Regions from separate parts of the Pseudooceanicola sp. NS-SX8 genome, predicted to be linked through region 3. Evidence: riboswitches for the same ligand, from Rfam matches in the RefSeq annotation. Region 3 holds a riboswitch; each other region holds the start of a gene.
What was found. A riboswitch is a leader RNA that binds a small molecule or an ion and turns the genes downstream of it on or off. The one in region 3 is predicted to bind cobalamin.
Positions count from the first base shown of each region.

Region 1 (5,344 bases), 110 kb from region 3:
AATGCGCCCGAGGTGGCGGAAATCGCGATCCCGGCGAGGATCAGCGTCAGGGTGTCGCCCCGTGCACCCGACAGCGCGAGCAGGATCAGCACGGCCAGCAATGCAAACCCCAGGGCCATCAGCGGCAGGGCCAGTGCAAAGGCCGCCGACAACCCGGTCTGGATCGCGATGACCGCGCCAAGTGCTGCCGAAGAGGAAATGCCGATGAGCCCCGGTTCGGCCAGCGGATTGCGCAGGTAGCCCTGCAGTGCGGCGCCGGACAGTCCGAGGGACGCACCGATCATCAGCCCCAGAAGCATGCGGGGCAGGCGAATTTCCTGCATGACGAGGACGAGCGGCCCGCCATCGCCAAAGAGGGCGCGGAAGGAAGCGGAGAGCCCTGCATCCGCAGGCCCGACGGTCAGCGACGCCAGGGACAGCAGCAGGACGAGGGTGATGAGAAGGGCAGCCAGGCGGCTCATTTGACGGTCTTCCGGAATGCGGTGAGGTCTTCGATGGCGCGCAGCACGTGCGGGGTGCCGCAGATCCAGTCCCTGTCGGTCACCGCGCGGCCTGCGGCGCGTTCGCGCAGGGCTTCGACGACGGGATGCTGCAGGATCTCTTCGGACCGGGAGGCGCCGGGGTAGGGGGTGCCGGTGATGATCGCGTCGGGCTCGGCCATGGCCAGCAGTTCCAGCGGCAGGTGGCCGCCATAGCTGTCGCCCGCGATGTTGCTGAACCCGGCGGTGATCAGGATCTCTCCCGCCAGCGTGCGGTCGCCGGTGGTATATCCGTTGGCGTAGTAGATCGCGGCAGAGGGGCGTTCGGACACGTCTTCGCGCAGCGTCTCCAGGCGGGCGGTGAAATCGTCCGCCAGGGCGCGGGCGCGGTCTTCGTGACCGATCGCGCGTCCGATGGTCATGATCCGGTCGGGGATGTCGTCCAGGCTGGAGGCCGGGGGCACCTCGACCACGCGGGTTCCCAGGCGTTTCAGCATCTCCACCGCCGCGCGGGACGTGTAGGTGCCCGACAGGACAAGGTCGGGTTTCATCAGCCAGATCTCTTCGGCCCGGCCATGGTTGACGGGATAGTCCATCGCGTCTTCCGCCATGGCGGAACTGCGCGGGTCGCGGGAGATCCAGGAGATGGAAAGAAGCTGGCCGGGGTCGGCCAGCATCATGGCAAGCTGATCGGTGCAGAGGTTCATCGAAACGACGCGCCGCGGGGCCTCCTGCGCTCCGGCCGGGCTGGCCAGGGCGGCGAGAAGGGCAAGGATCGCGGCGCGCCGGATCATCAGAACGTTCCGCGGACGCCGAAGTAGATCGCGCGGTCAGAGGTGCCGTAGCCGCTGACGGTCTCGTATTCCTCGTCCAGCAGGTTTTCCACCCGGACATAGGCCTCGGTCTGCGCGTTCAGCATGTAGCCGAAGTTGAGGTTCACCAGGGTGTAGTCGGGCAGGGTCGCGCTGCTGTCCACGGTGTCGATGACGCGCTGGACGGAAAGGCCGGCGGTCATGCGGTCGGTCAGGTCGGCGTTCAGGCTGACGTTGATGTCGTGCAGCGGCACGCGCACCAGGCGATCCCCATCGGCGTCATGGGCCTTGGTGTAGGTGTAGTTCGCCGTCAGCCGCAGGTTCGGCGTGAAGGTGTAACCCCCCGAAAGCTCGACCCCTTCCATGGTGCTGGTGCCTTCGACCTGCTGGTAGGTGGAGGTGCTGCTGGACCACTGGATCAGGTCGGTGATCTCCGTGTGGAACAGGGTCGCCTTCACGAAGGCCGTCTCACCGAAGCGTTTCTCGATCCCCACCTCGTAGGTTTCCGAGGTCTCGGGGTCGAGGTCGGGGTTGCCGTAATAGGCCGAGTAGAGCTCGTAGAGGGAGGGCGCGCGGAACCCGGTGCCGCCTGCGAAGCGCAGGATCAGGTCATCGCTCGGACGATAGGCGACGGAGAGCCGCCCGCTGGTGTGCCCGCCGAAGGTCGAGTGATCGTCCTGGCGCACCGAGGCGACCACGTCGAGCTGATCTGTCGGTGCCCACTTGCCTTCGGTGAAGATCCCGTAGGTCTTGTAGTCCGCGTCTTCGGTGCTGCCGTCGTAGCTTTCGCGGGTCGCATCGCCGCCGAAGGACAGGTCGAAGGTCGGGCCGAGCGCCATGGTCCCGACGTAGGAGAGGGAGCTGCGCTCACCCAGGTAGGGGGTCGCGTAGCCGTCGCTGTAGCTGGTGCGGTCGTTGCGGTAGTATTGCAGGGCGAATTCGTTCTCCACCGCGCCGGTGGTCAGCTTCGCAAAGGCGCGCAGGCCCAGCTGTTCCGCCTCGTTGTATTCGTCCGGCGTGCCGTCGCCCAGCACGTAGGCGGTGCCGTTCCAGGCATAGCCGTCGTAATCGCCCTTCGATTTCTGCCAGAAACCGGCCATGCCGACGGTCAGATCGTCGGAGACGTCGTATTCGCCGGCAAAGGACAGGCGGGTGGCCACGGTGCCGTCGGCCTCGGTGTTGCCGTCGTTCTCATCCGCGGCGGAGAAACCGTCGGAGGTGACGTGGCTGATCGTGGCGGCAAAGCTGCCGCGCTCGCCCAGCCAGGAGGAGTTGAACGAAAGGCGCGCGGTGTTGTAGCTGCCCAGTTCCGCCGCGTAGCGGTTGGTCACGCCCAGTTCGGTCGCACGGTTGGTGGTGATGTTGATCACCCCGGCAATTGCGGACGATCCGTAAAGCGCCGATTGCGCACCCTTCAGGACTTCGATCCGGCAGACGTCGGCGGTGCTCAGGTTCGCCCAGTCGAAGGAGATCTGGGTGGAGGACGGATCGTTCACGTCGATGCCGTCGACATAGACGCCGATATAGGCCCCCGCCGCGCCACGGATGCGCAGGGTGGAGGTGGTTCCGGCCGGACCGTTGGTGCTGATCGAAATGCCGGGCAGGGTGTTCAGGAAGTCGACCAGGCGCACTTCACCGGCTTCGCGGATCTCGTCTTCCTCGATCACTTCGACGGTGGAGCCGGATTTGTCGACCTCGGTCGCCTCGCGGTTGGCGGTGACGGTGATCGCGTCGAGTTCGACGACGTCCTGGGCCCGGGTTGCGGTGCCGGTCAGGGCAATGGCCAGGGTCACGGTCGTCAGGGCGGTGGTCTGCGCAAGGGCGCGCTGGAACGCTGTCATGTACTTTCCCTTCGTATTCCCGGCCTCACCGGGAGAAGCATGTCGGGCTGTCTGGGAAGGGAAGTGCCTGCCGCAGACGGTTGCGATGCCACCGCTACGGAAGGTCCGTCGCCTCGGACGCGCCCCGCGCCCGGACTGGGTGATCGGCCTCGGCAGGTCTCCTGACTTGCGGGTCACGGCTCTTCCGGGTCTTCCCGCCGCAGTGGTTGCAGCAGTGACATGGTCCGGCGTCGCTCTCCGCCTACAGTTGCGGGGGCAGCTGCGGAATTGGGGCTGTCCCCCTCACCGCATTCCCTATTCACCGGACCCTTGGGTCCGGACCGAAGCGGAAATCTGCCTAGAGCAGGGAATCGATTTCGGCAAGAGCCCTGTCCGAGGCGGCCCCGGGCATCGGCATTCGCGCCACAGGCGCAGGAGGTCAGCCGTTCAGCAGGCGGCGGATCTTGCCGACGGCACGATCGTAATCCTCCTGGTAGCCGATCGGTTCGAAGAAGCGCCCCTTGCGGTCGAACAGCAGCACGGAGGCGGAGTGATCCATCGTGTAATCTCCGTCCTCCAGCTCCACCTTGCGGGCGTAGATGCGGAAGGCCTTGATCGCCTTGGCGATTTCCTCCGGATCGCCGGCCACGCCCTGCACGTCGGGCACCCAGGAGGTGTAGTCGCGCAGCTGCTCCACTGTGTCGCGTTCGGGATCGACGGTGATGAAGAAGACGCGGATCTGCTGCCCGGTGGAGGCGAGGTCCTCTTGCCAGGTGGCGATATCGCCCAATGTCGTCGGGCAGACCTCGGGGCAGTGGGTGAAGCCGAAGAAGACCGCGCTAGGTTCGCCCTTCAGGCTGTCTTCGGTGAAGGGCACGCCCGCGGTGGTCATCAGGGTGTAGTCGCCGCGCCCCAGGTCCTCGGCGAGGGAGCGGTTCAGCATGGGCTGGAAGACCTTGAAGCTTGCGAAGGCGATCAGGGCGGCGCCGGCCAGGATCCAGAGCCCGAGGATGGCAGCTTTCTTGGCGTTCATTGCAGGGGTCCTTTCCGTGTGGCTGTCCAGCCCCGCGCGGGGCGCGGGGCCGGGGCTGTTCAGTGGCTCATGTGCTCATGCGCGGACTTGGCATTGGGGGCGCCGATCTCCAGCTGCATGGTGGTCTCCCCGGCCTTTTCAAAGACCAGCTTGACGGCGACCTCGTCACCTTCGACGAGCGGCTGCTGAAGGTCCATGAACATGATGTGGTAACCGCCCGGTTTCAGTTCGACCGTTTCGCCAGCGGGAATTGCAAGGCCGTCGGACAGCGCACGCATCTTCATGACCCCGTTGATCATCGACATTTCGTGCACCTCTGTCCGCCCGGCGATGCTGCTTTCGGCGGCAATCAGGCGATCATCGGCGGTGCCGGTGTTGGTGATCGTCAGGAACCCGCCCGCAACAGGTGCATTGGGCAGGGTCGCGCGGGAAAAGCCGCCGCTGAGCGTCAGATCGCCAAGCGTCACATCGTGCATCGCCATGTGGCTGTGATCCATGCCCATGGTTTCGTCGGCGACCAGCAGCAGGTCCGGCGCCTGGCCGGTGGTCAGCGTCTGGTCGTGCAGCGCGGCGCCGATGCCGCGGGGCAGGGTGCTTTCAACGGGCAGGAGCGGGGCGGCTACCCCGGCCTGTGCGCAAAGGATGGTCGCAAGGGGAATCGCGAAAAGGGTCGTGGTCTTCATGTTTTTTCTCCGGTCTGTCGCAGGGGCGTTGCCGTATCTGCGCATTTACCGGCCGCCGCGCGGGGCGGCGGCACGTCGCTGTCATGGCCTCTAAGGCGGATGTCAGGCGAACAGGGCCGGAGGCGCCCGGGGGGCGTGATCGTCGTTGACCGGAAGGGGCGCGAAGACCTGATGATCGTCGGGCAGATCGCCCAGGTCGAAGGCGAGGCGCCGTTCGAGCGGTGCGATGCGGGGCCCGTCCGCCTTCGGCAAGGCGTGACAGAAGGGGCAGTGGCGCATCGGGCCGGCCTGGTCCCCGCACAGGTCGTCATAGCCGGAGCCGAGCGCCAGAACCGTCCGGGCCTTGGCCAGCTCCTCTTGCGAGGGCGCCATGTGGGACGCCGACAGCACCGAACCCCACGCAAGCAGCAGCGTGAGGAACAGAGCGGAAAGAAGGCGTCCGGATCCGGGTCTCATGCAACGTTCCTAGCCGTTCAGGCAGGATCTGGGAAGCCGTTCAGCCGGCGCCGTCACCTTT
Region 1 covers NZ_CM170819.1:1,233,173-1,238,516, forward strand. The annotation lists gene AC2IR1_RS05675 (FecCD family ABC transporter permease) at 1-461, opposite strand, end outside; gene AC2IR1_RS05680 (ABC transporter substrate-binding protein) at 458-1,273, opposite strand; gene AC2IR1_RS05685 (TonB-dependent receptor plug domain-containing protein) at 1,273-3,132, opposite strand; cobalamin riboswitch at 3,267-3,472, opposite strand; gene AC2IR1_RS05690 (SCO family protein) at 3,551-4,144, opposite strand; gene AC2IR1_RS05695 (copper chaperone PCu(A)C) at 4,204-4,827, opposite strand; gene AC2IR1_RS05700 (hypothetical protein) at 4,930-5,283, opposite strand; gene AC2IR1_RS05705 (MarR family winged helix-turn-helix transcriptional regulator) at 5,324-5,344, opposite strand, start outside.
Region 1: it holds a riboswitch for cobalamin, as region 3 does, so the genes downstream of both, AC2IR1_RS05685 (TonB-dependent receptor plug domain-containing protein) here and AC2IR1_RS05220 (5-methyltetrahydropteroyltriglutamate--homocysteine S-methyltransferase) in region 3, are expected to answer to the same signal.

Region 2 (5,344 bases), 1.3 Mb from region 3:
CTTCGGTGTGCTCTGGCGGGCGCCGGATCACGGCATGGCGGCCCTTCCCGATCACCCGGTCATGCAGCGCTGGTGGGCCCACATGGCCGACATCATGGAAACCCATCCGGACAACCGCCCGGTGGAGACGGCGCTTGAAACCGTCTTCTTGATGGCCTGAGGGGGGCGGGATGAACGCGCATCGCCATATCGCCGTGATCGACGTGGGCAAGACCAACGCCAAGCTGGCCCTGGTCGATGGTTCCACCCTGGAAGAAATCGCGGTGCTGACGCGGCCCAATCACGTGCTGCCCGGCCCGCCTTGGCCGCAGGTCGACCTGGAAGGGCACTGGGCCTTTTTCCTGGATGGCCTGGCGCGGTTCCAGGCGGAACATGGCGTCGATGCGATTTCGGTCACGACCCATGGTGCCAGTGCGGTCCTGCTGGATGCGGCGGGCGGGCTGGCGGCACCGATGCTGGACTATGAACACGACGGCCCCGACACGTTGGCGCGCGATTACGATGCAATTCGTCCGGGCTTTGCCGAAACCGGATCGCCCAGGCTGCCGCTTGGGCTGAACCTGGGCGCGCAGCTCTTCTGGCAGTTCGAAACCGATCCCGCGCTGCGCGACCGGGTGGCGCATATCCTGACCTATCCGCAGTACTGGGGTTATCGCCTGACGGGACGGATGGCGACGGATGTGACCTCTCTGGGATGCCACACCGACCTGTGGAACCCCTACCGTGGTGAATTCTCCTCCCTCGTGGCGCGGCTTGGCCTTGCGGGGAAGATGGCGCCGGCGCATCGCGCCGACGACATGCTGGGTCATGTCAGTGCCGGGATCGCGGCGCAGAGCGGGCTTTCGCCGCGCACGCCGGTGTTTTGCGGAATACATGACAGCAATGCCTCGCTCTACCCCCATATCCTGGCGCAGCCTGCGCCCTTCTCGGTGGTTTCCACCGGAACCTGGGTGGTGGCCATGGCCATGGGAGGACGCACCCCGACCATGGATCCCGCGCGCGATACGCTGGTCAATGTCAACGCCCTGGGGCAGCCCGTCCCCTCTGCCCGGTTCATGGGCGGACGCGCCTACGAGGTCATCCGGGACGGCTCCGACGCGCGCCCGACGGCGGCCGACATGGCAGAGGTGCTGTCCGGCGTGGCCCTTCTTCCCTCCGTCGTCACCGACAGCGGGCCCTTCAAGGGGCGCACCCATGCCTGGACACGGCAGCCTTCGGGCGAGGGGGCACGCATGCTGGCGCTGTCGTGGTATCTCGCGTTGGTCACCGACACCTGCCTGTCCCTGGTCGCCGCCGAAGGCCCGGTGATCGTCGAGGGGCCCTTCGCCCGCAACGCGGATTTCACGGCAATGCTGGCGGCGCTGCGGGGCGAGGTCCGCATCGCGGCCTCCGCCACGGGCACCAGTGTCGGCGCGGCGCTGCTGGCGGGGGCAGATGCGCCGCTGCCCCGGACGACTCAGGTCCGTTGCGCCGATCCGGCCCCCCTGCGCGATTACGCGGAAAACTGGCTGGCACTGGTCCGGGAAATGCACTACGCCTGACCTCCTCCGCTGCCTGCCCTGCAGGCTTTGGCGATCCGCGAGGCCGCCGGGAATGACGGTTTTCAAATCAGCATATTGACGCCCCCGACCTCTCATGGTCTAGATATGGGTGCTTCAGGTGTCCGGTGGCCTTGCCGCCGACGAAGAGGGAAGCCGGTGCAAATCCGGCGCTGCCCCCGCAACTGTAAGCGGTGAGCGTTTCCGAAATCGCCACTGGGCCCCGGTCCGGGAAGGTCGGAAAACGCGATGACCCGTGGAGTCAGGAAACCTGCCCGAGGCACTGGATTTTGACCGCGAACGGTGGGTTCGGGGCGTATCGGCAAGCGGGCCAGCAGGCCCGTGCCTCTGCGTCCCTGCCCGCTGGTGATAACGAGGATGCAGAGCATGATCACCGTCTACAGCAAACCCGCCTGCGTGCAGTGCACCGCCACCACCCGCGCGCTCGACGCCAAGGGCCTGCCCTACGATGTCGTCGACCTGACGCAGGACGCGGATGCCATGGCGCGCGTGACCGAGCTCGGCTACCGTCAGGCGCCGGTGGTGATCGCGGACGGTGAACACTGGTCCGGTTTCCGCCCTGACATGATCGGCCGCCTCGCCTCCTGATCCGGGGATCTTCCCATGCCCGGGCTGCTCTTCTTCTCTTCCGCCAGCGGGAATACCCTGCGCTTCATCGCCTCTCTCGGGCGGCCCGCGCTGCGTATCCCCGTCTCGCCGAAGGAGGCGCTTCCGCCCGTGCCTGCCGAATACGTGCTGATCTGCCCCACCTATGCCGATGGCGAGGGGCGCGGCGCGGTGCCGAAACAGGTGATCCGCTTCCTGAACGACCCGGCCAACCGGGCGGGCATCCGCGGCGTCATCGGCACCGGCAACCGCAACTTCGGCACCACCTACGGCCTTGCGGGGGACGTGATTTCCCGCAAGTGCCAAGTTCCGCTGCTCACCAAGTTCGAACTGGCCGGCACGGCCAGGGATTTTGCCCGCATCCGTGACGGGCTCGACGCATTCTGGGGGACCCAATGCTTGACCGCCACGACAGCCTGACCGAGTCCGGCCTCGACTACCACGCGCTGAACGCCATGCTGAACCTCTACGACGGCGAGGGGCAGATCCGCTTCGACGCCGATCGCATGGCGGCGCGGCAGTACTTCCTGACCCATGTGAACCAGAACACCGTCTTCTTCCATTCGCTGGACGAGAAGCTCGAATACCTGGTCGACGAGGGCTATTACGAGGCAGAGGTCCTGGCGGCCTACCCCCGTGATTTCCTGGCCGCGATCTGGGATGCCGCCTACAAGAAGAAGTTCCGCTTCCCGACCTTCCTCGGCGCCTTCAAGTACTACACCAGCTACACGCTGAAGACCCGCGACGGGCAACGCTACCTTGAACGCTACGAGGACCGCGTGGTGATGGTCTCCCTCGCGCTGGCGCGCGGCGATCAGAAGCTCGCCATGTCGATGATGGAAGAGATCCTGTCGGGCCGCTTCCAGCCTGCCACCCCCACCTTCCTCAACGCCGGCAAGAAGAGCCGGGGCGAGCTGGTCTCCTGCTTCCTGCTCCGCCTCGAAGACAACATGGAAAGCATCGGGCGCGGCATCAACTCGGCCCTGCAGCTGTCCAAGCGCGGCGGCGGCGTGGCCTTGATGCTGACCAACATCCGGGAACACGGTGCGCCGATCAAGGGTATCGAGAACCAGTCCTCCGGCGTCATCCCGATCATGAAACTGCTCGAAGACAGCTTCTCCTACGCCAACCAGCTTGGCGCGCGCCAAGGGGCAGGGGCCGTGTACCTCAACGCCCACCACCCCGACATCCTGCGCTTCCTCGACACCAAGCGCGAGAACGCGGATGAGAAGATCCGCATCAAGACGCTCTCCCTCGGCGTGGTCATCCCCGACGTGACCTTCGAACTGGCGAAGAAGAACGCACCGATGTACCTCTTCTCGCCGCACGACGTGGAAAAGGTCTACGGCAAGCCCTTCTCGGAAATCTCGGTGACCGAGAAATATGACGAGATGGTCGAGGACAAGCGCATCCGCAAGAAGAAGATCAACGCGCGGGAATTCTTCCAGACCCTGGCGGAGATCCAGTTCGAAAGCGGCTATCCCTACATCATGTTCGAAGACACGGTGAATGCCGCGAACCCCATTGCGGGCCGCATCACCATGTCCAACCTCTGCTCGGAAATCCTGCAGGTGAGCGAGGCGTCGACCTTCAAGGATGACCTTTCCTACGATCACCTGGGCACCGATATTTCCTGCAACCTCGGCTCGCTGAACATCGCGCGCACCATGGACGGCCCCGACCTGGGCCAGACGGTGGAGGCCGCGATCCGCGCCCTGACGGCAGTGTCGGAAATGTCCTCGATCGACTCCGTGCCCTCGATCCGGCGCGGCAATGACGAAAGTCATGCCATCGGCCTGGGCCAGATGAACCTGCACGGCTTCCTGGCGCGCGAACGCATCCACTACGGCAGCCCGGAAGGGGTGGAATTCACCTCCGCCTATTTCGCCGCCGTGGCCTTCCACGCGATCCGCGCCTCCTGCGCCCTCGCGAAGGAAACCGGCATCCGGTTCAAGGGCTTCGAAACCTCGACCTATGCCGACGGCACCTTCTTCGACAAATACGTGACCCGCGACTGGCTGCCCGAAAGCGAAGAGGTCCGTGGTCTGTTCAAGCGCTTCGGGCAGGAACTGCCGACCCGCGCCGACTGGGCGGAGCTGAAGGAGGCGGTGATGCAGCACGGCCTCTACAACCGGAACCTCCAGGCGGTGCCGCCGACGGGCTCGATCAGCTACATCAACAACTCCACCTCCTCGATTCACCCGATCGTGTCCAAGGTGGAGATCCGCAAGGAAGGCAAGCTGGGCCGCGTCTACTACCCCGCGCCCTACATGACCAACGACAACCTGGAATACTACCGCGACGCCTACGAGATCGGGCCCGAGGCCCTGATCGAGACCTACGCGGCGGCCACCGAACACGTGGACCAGGGCCTGTCGCTGACGCTGTTCTTCCCGGCAGAGGCCACCACACGGGACATCAACCGCGCCCAGATCCTGGCCTGGAAGAAGGGCATCAAGACGATCTACTACGTCCGCCTGCGCCAGGCCGCGCTGGAAGGCACGGAGGTTGAGGGCTGCGTCAGCTGCACCCTCTGATCCGCGGGGCTCTGCCCCGCACCCCGGAGTATTTCCGGCCATCGAATGGGAAGGGCCCGGCGCCCTGTTCATTCGACGGCGCAAAATACTCCGGGGGAGTCTCCGGCACGGAGACGGGGGCAGCGCCCCCGACCCGATCTCAACCGGGCGCAGCGCCGCCCGCCTGTCGCACCGACGCGATACCGACATGATACCGACGTGATACCGACGTCGAAAATCCGAGGATCTGAAACGATGAAGGACGAGTTGCAACGGGTCTCCGTTCCGCGTGCCATCAACTGGAACCGGCTGCAGGATGACAAGGACCTCGAGGTCTGGAACCGCCTGACGGTGAACTTCTGGCTGCCCGAGAAGGTGCCGCTGTCCAACGACGTGCAGTCCTGGGCGACGCTGACGCCGGATGAACAGCAGCTGACCATCCGCGTCTTCACCGGGCTGACCCTGCTGGACACGATCCAGAACGCGGTCGGTGCGCCCTCGATGATGCCCGATGCGCTGACCCCCCACGAAGAGGCGGTGCTGACCAACGTGGCCTTCATGGAGGCCGTGCACGCGCGTAGCTATTCCTCCATCTTTTCAACGCTTTGCTCTACCAAGGAGGTGGACGAGGCCTTCCGCTGGTCCGAAGAGAACCCGCATCTG
Region 2 covers NZ_CM170819.1:4,787,671-4,793,014, reverse strand. The annotation lists gene AC2IR1_RS22005 (L-rhamnose mutarotase) at 1-160, shown strand, start outside; gene AC2IR1_RS22000 (FGGY-family carbohydrate kinase) at 171-1,541, shown strand; cobalamin riboswitch at 1,641-1,831, shown strand; gene nrdH (glutaredoxin-like protein NrdH) at 1,926-2,147, shown strand; gene nrdI (class Ib ribonucleoside-diphosphate reductase assembly flavoprotein NrdI) at 2,163-2,585, shown strand; gene nrdE (class 1b ribonucleoside-diphosphate reductase subunit alpha) at 2,561-4,702, shown strand; gene nrdF (class 1b ribonucleoside-diphosphate reductase subunit beta) at 4,937-5,344, shown strand, end outside.
Region 2: it holds a riboswitch for cobalamin, as region 3 does, so the genes downstream of both, nrdH (glutaredoxin-like protein NrdH) here and AC2IR1_RS05220 (5-methyltetrahydropteroyltriglutamate--homocysteine S-methyltransferase) in region 3, are expected to answer to the same signal.

Region 3 (5,344 bases):
GGCCGATCAGGCGCCGCACCTGCCGAATGCGCCATTCGCGGCCCCAGATCGCCTTGGCATCACCGCGCGGCCCCGGCGAAGCGCCTTTGCGGAATTGCGTCACCCATCCATCAGCCTGCCGGGCAAGAACGTCGCCAGCCCGGGCCATAGAACCAGCACGAGAAGGCTCAGGCACATCGCGCCCCAGAACGGCAAGACGCCCCGGAAGATGGTGGACTGAGGCACGTCTCTCGCGACCGAATGGACGATGAAGACATTCATACCGACCGGCGGCGACAGAAGCCCCATTTCCAGCACGATCATGACCATCACGCCGAACCAGACCGGATCGAAGCCCAACGTCATGATTACCGGGAAGAACACGGGCAGCGTCAGAACCAACATGGCAAGCCCATCCATCACCATGCCAAGGACAAGGTAGCTCAGCAGGATAAGGCCAAGGATCGCCAGTCGAGGCAGGCCACTGCCGGCCATCGCATCGCCCACGACCTGCGGAACGTGACTAAGTGCCAGGAACGGGTTGACCAGGTGTGCCCCGATCACGATCAGCATCAGGCTGGCCGAGGTGCCTGCGCTGTCCCGCAGGGCCTCCCATAGCTCACGCAGAGAAAGCCTGCGCGACGCCGTGCCGAGGATGAGCAAGAGCCCGGCCCCCACCGCCGCGGCCTCCGTCGGCGAAAAGACCCCGCCATAGAGACCGCCCAGGGTGACAACGACAACCCCAAGCACGGGCAGCGCGCCGATGATCGCGCGGAAACGTTCCTGCCGATCAAAAGCCCTGCCTGACGGTCCGGCTGCCGGATCGAGACGACAGAACAGCGCCACCGTCAGGATGAACAGCCCGAGCAGCAGAAGCCCCGGCACCACGCCCGCCAGGAACAGGCGCCCTATGCTCTGTTCAGTCAGCAAGGCGTAAAGGACAAAGCCGGTCGATGGCGGTATGAGGATGCCAAGCGTCCCCCCTGCGGCCACCGAGGCGGTCGACAGACCAGGCGCATAGCCATAGCGGTCCATCTCCGCGAGGGAGACCCTGCCCATCGTCAGGGCCGAAGCGATCGAAGACCCCGACAGCGCCGCGAAAGCGCCGCAGCCCAGCAGTGTCGCCATCGCCAACCCGCCCCTGAACCTGCCGACGAGGGAATAGGCAGCCGTATAGAGCGCCGCGCTGAGGCCGGTGCGGCTTGCCAGCGTGCCCATCAGGATGAACAGCGGGATGACGATCAGGTCGAACTTGGAGGCAAGGGTGAAGGTCTCCGAGGCAAGGAGGCTGAAGGCGGCCTGTGGCCCCGAGAGTATCCAGATCCCACCAAGCCCGACGCTGAACATGGCCAGGGCCACGGGGACGCGCAGCAGGATCATGAGCACCAGCAGGGACAGCCCCACCAGGCCGGTCATAGCGTCACTCATTCCGGGGCCTCCCTGGCCCTTCGCCCCCGAAGCAGGCGCGTGCCATGGCGGACAACGCAGCGATGACCGCCATGGCTGCCAGCAGGTACTGGAAGGGTGCACGCGGCAAGCCCAGGATGTTGGTCGACAGGGACAGCATCGAGGACAGCGCCGCAGCCTCTGCCAGCGTCCAGGCAAGGGCGCCATAGATCAGGGCCGCAAGGGCCGAAGTGAACCTGTCCATGGCGCCATTGATCAGCGAAGGAAGAGCGGGGCGCAAAAGCTCCACCCGGATCTGGGCATCCTGCCGTTCCAGCATGGCAACCGCACCGAAGGTCGCGAGGACCATGACCATTTCCGCCAGGTCCTGCGCGCCGAAGAGCGGCACGCCCAGGGCCCGCCCGGCGACATCGGCAAAGAGCAGTAGTGTCAGCAAGAGGATGGACAGCGCAGACCCCGCACCGGCGAGGTGGGCGAGACCGCCCACCCCCCGATCAATCGCGCGCACCAAGGCAGGGGCGGTCATTCGCCCCCCTGCATCACGGCGAGGGCTTCGGACGCGCCAAGCTCTTCGAGCTTTTCCCTGGTGAACGGTGCAAGTACCGCCCGGAAGGCTGCTGCCTCGTCTTCCGTCAGATCCGTCACGATCCCGTCGGCCCGGTTTCGCAGATCCGCGATCGCGGCCTCGCCCCTGGCATTCCACAGCGCCTCGGCGTGGCGGGAAAGATCCCGACCGGATGCCGCATCAAGCGCCGCGCGTTCCCTTTCAGGCAGGGCATCGATGCGGCGGGAGTTGGCCACCACGTAGAACCCTTGATTGCCGAGCGGAATGCCGAGGGTGACATGGCTCAGAACCTCGTCCAGCTTGAAGTCCGAAATCCCGCTGGAGCCCATGATCACGCCGTCGATCAGCCCGGTCTGCAGCGCATTGTAGACGTCCCCCGCCGGCATCTGCACCGGCGTCGCCCCAAGCGCCCGGACGACCTCCCCGGTGATCGAGCCCGAGACGCGGATCTTCAGACCGGAGAGATCCTCGGGCCTGCGAACGACCCTGTCGCGCAGGATCAGGACCGAGGCTTCTGCCGTCCACAGCGCGAGCGGCGTGGTCGCCGGGAACTCCCTGCGGATCACCCCGGCATCCCAGCCGTTCCACAGCATGTCAGCGCCCGTCATGCCCGCAGGCAAGGCACCGGGCAATTCGGTCAGCATGGTCAGCGGAAATTGCGAGGAGGTATATCCCGGCAAGCCCCAGACGATATCGGCGACACCCTGAACCGCACGGACATATTGCTCGGCAGGTCCAGCGCCCAGCTTGCCACCGGGATAGGTCTCGATCACCAGACCGGCGTCGGCCACCCCTTCGGTCAGCGGATCGACGATCGCAGCTGTCAGCGTGTGGGTGGGCGGTACGAAATGGGCGAACTTCAGCGTCTCGGCGCACAGCCCGGCAGGCACACCGAGAGAGGCCGCAAAAGCGGCCGCCTTCAGGATCTTCATGGTCATGACCTCAGACTTCGTTCCAGATCTCTTCGGCGACCTTGACCACCAGCTCCAGCTTCCGCTTCTCGTCATCCACGGTGATGTTGTTGCCGTGTTCGGTCGAGGAGAAACCACACTGCGGGGCGACCCCCAGCTGATCGATATCGACGTATTTCGAAGCCTCGTCGTACTTGGACTTGATCCAGTCCATGCTTTCCAGCTCGCCATGCTTGGTGGTTATGAAGCCGGGCATGACCCGCTTGTTCCCCTTGGGCAGCTTGGCCAGCGGCTCCAGCCCGCCTGCGCGCTCGGTGTCGTACTCCATCAGATAGACATCGACAGAGGTCGTGTTGAAGATCGCATCGGCCGCAAAGTGATAGCCGCCTTCGGCCACATGGGACGAGCGGAAATTGCCCCGGCACATGTGCATGCCGATGATCAGGTCATCGGGGCGGTCCTTGATCGCCTCCTCCAGCATCCAGGCATATTTCATCACCAGTTCGTCCGGATCCTGCCCCATGGCACGACGCTGCTCGCGTTGCTTGGGGTCGCCCAGGTAGGCAAAGAAGATGTCATCCAGTTGCAGGTAGCGGCAGCCCACGTCGTAGAAGGCCTGCACGGCCTTGCGATAGGTCTGGGCGATATCATGGAACATCAGTTCCTGATCCCGATAGGGCTCATATTCGATGTTCTCCGCTTCCATCCGGAAATGGCAGGCCGAGGGGCCGGGGATGGAAATCTTGGGAATGCCGTCGCCGGGGGACAACTGCTCCGCCAGGAAGGTGTAGTGGCGCAGCATCGGGTGATCTTCGGGGAAGTCGAGCGGCCCGGTCAGATGCGCCTCGATCGGTGGGGTCTTGTATTCGGTCTTGAAGGGAAGGCTCCGGCTGGACGGTTTCATGTCCAGCCCGGTCAGCATGCCCATGAAGTCATAGTGCCAGAAGGCACGGCGCACCTCTCCATCCGTGAAGACATGCAGTCCGGCTTCCTTTTGCAGCTTCACCAGATCGCGGACTGCCATGTCCTCGACGCAGGTCAGTTCCTCGTCGAAGATGCCGCGTTCGCGGAGCTCTCGCACAGGTTCGGGCCGCAGGAGCGAGCCGACATGATCTGCCCGGTAAGGCGCTTTGCGTTTGGGGGTTTCAGGGATGATCTTGGAATCATGTGCCGTCATGACATACCTCTTCGGATGACACCGGGCCGCGCCCGAATGCCGTGCAGGAAAAGGCCCTGCACCAGGCAGGACCCGCGGAATGTCACCATTACGGAAGAAGCCGCGCCCGATACGCACCCCGCGATCGGAACAGGTGAGCGTTTCAGGCAGGTCTCCTGGCTTCGCGGATCAGTGCCTCTCCCGACCTTCCCGGCGCCTGTCGCACCAGTGGTCTTTCGGGGAGACTCTCCGCTTACAGTTGCGGGGGCAGCTCCGGATTTGGTCCAACACGGTTGTCCCTCACCGGATTCCCTATTCTCCGCAGCTTCCTGCGGCACCTGAAATCGCGGGGAGTATGCGGCTTGCGGGCAGGCCGGTCAATCTGGCCAGCGGCCCATTCCCTGCAACAAGATCATTAGCGCCGCTCACACGGCAGTCCGGCCCGCGCGGAGGAAACCCAGAGCTTCGACATCAAAGGAGCCCCGCGCGAAGGCCGAGCAACGGATCGTGATCCCGGGATATGAAGCGCAAGGCGAGGCCTCGCGCTACGGCCAGAGCGCGGCCCTTCAGGACATCATATCGGGAACGGAAAATCCAAAATCAGCAGACACCGAGTTGCAAGATCGGAAGGTGTCCGAATGATCTCAGCTGGCTGTTTCGGGAAGTGGCGCACCGGGGAGGATCGTTCGAACAACACAAGAACAACGAGTTATTGTGAGAACATATCAAGCGCGGACGCAACAAATTCAATGACTTGAGACGACATTGGGAACACAGAGATTGGGTCCATCTGCGCACCTGACACACTCGCAACATGCCCAGACTCACCACTTCATCGGGCATCAATGAAGTCCCCCTGATATTCGCAACTGCAGCCCTCAACAGCTACATAGCGCTCGGCATACCTATCACGGAAGTTGTGGGATACCTCCGTCTGGGGAAGGGTAGGTCTCGGCCATCGACCGGTTTGTGCAAAAGAGACCCTGTTAACGACCGGCCCATCCCAGCTCCGCCGACATGCGCTGGCTCTCTTTAAGCAACATCTGCATCAGACGGTTGTCCGGCGACAGGCCAAACTCGGACGAGAAGCCCATGGCGGTGAAGGTGAATTGCAGTCGCCCATTGAAGTCGATCACCGGGAAAGACGCCGCGTTCAGACCGATGTGCGGACTGTCTTCCAGGCTCGCATAGCCCTGTGCCCGGATGCGCTCGGCTGCGGCCTGCCATTCCTCGAAGGTGGTCGGCAGGCTGTGGTGCGCCGCGCGATATCCGCTGCGCAGCTCTTCGCGGATGCCGCTGGCAATGATATCTTCCGGCAGGTAGGCC
Region 3 covers NZ_CM170819.1:1,126,947-1,132,290, reverse strand. The annotation lists gene AC2IR1_RS05235 (TRAP transporter large permease) at 100-1,407, opposite strand; gene AC2IR1_RS05230 (TRAP transporter small permease) at 1,400-1,912, opposite strand; gene AC2IR1_RS05225 (TRAP transporter substrate-binding protein) at 1,909-2,889, opposite strand; gene AC2IR1_RS05220 (5-methyltetrahydropteroyltriglutamate--homocysteine S-methyltransferase) at 2,894-4,039, opposite strand; cobalamin riboswitch at 4,168-4,375, opposite strand; gene AC2IR1_RS05215 (IclR family transcriptional regulator) at 5,005-5,344, opposite strand, start outside.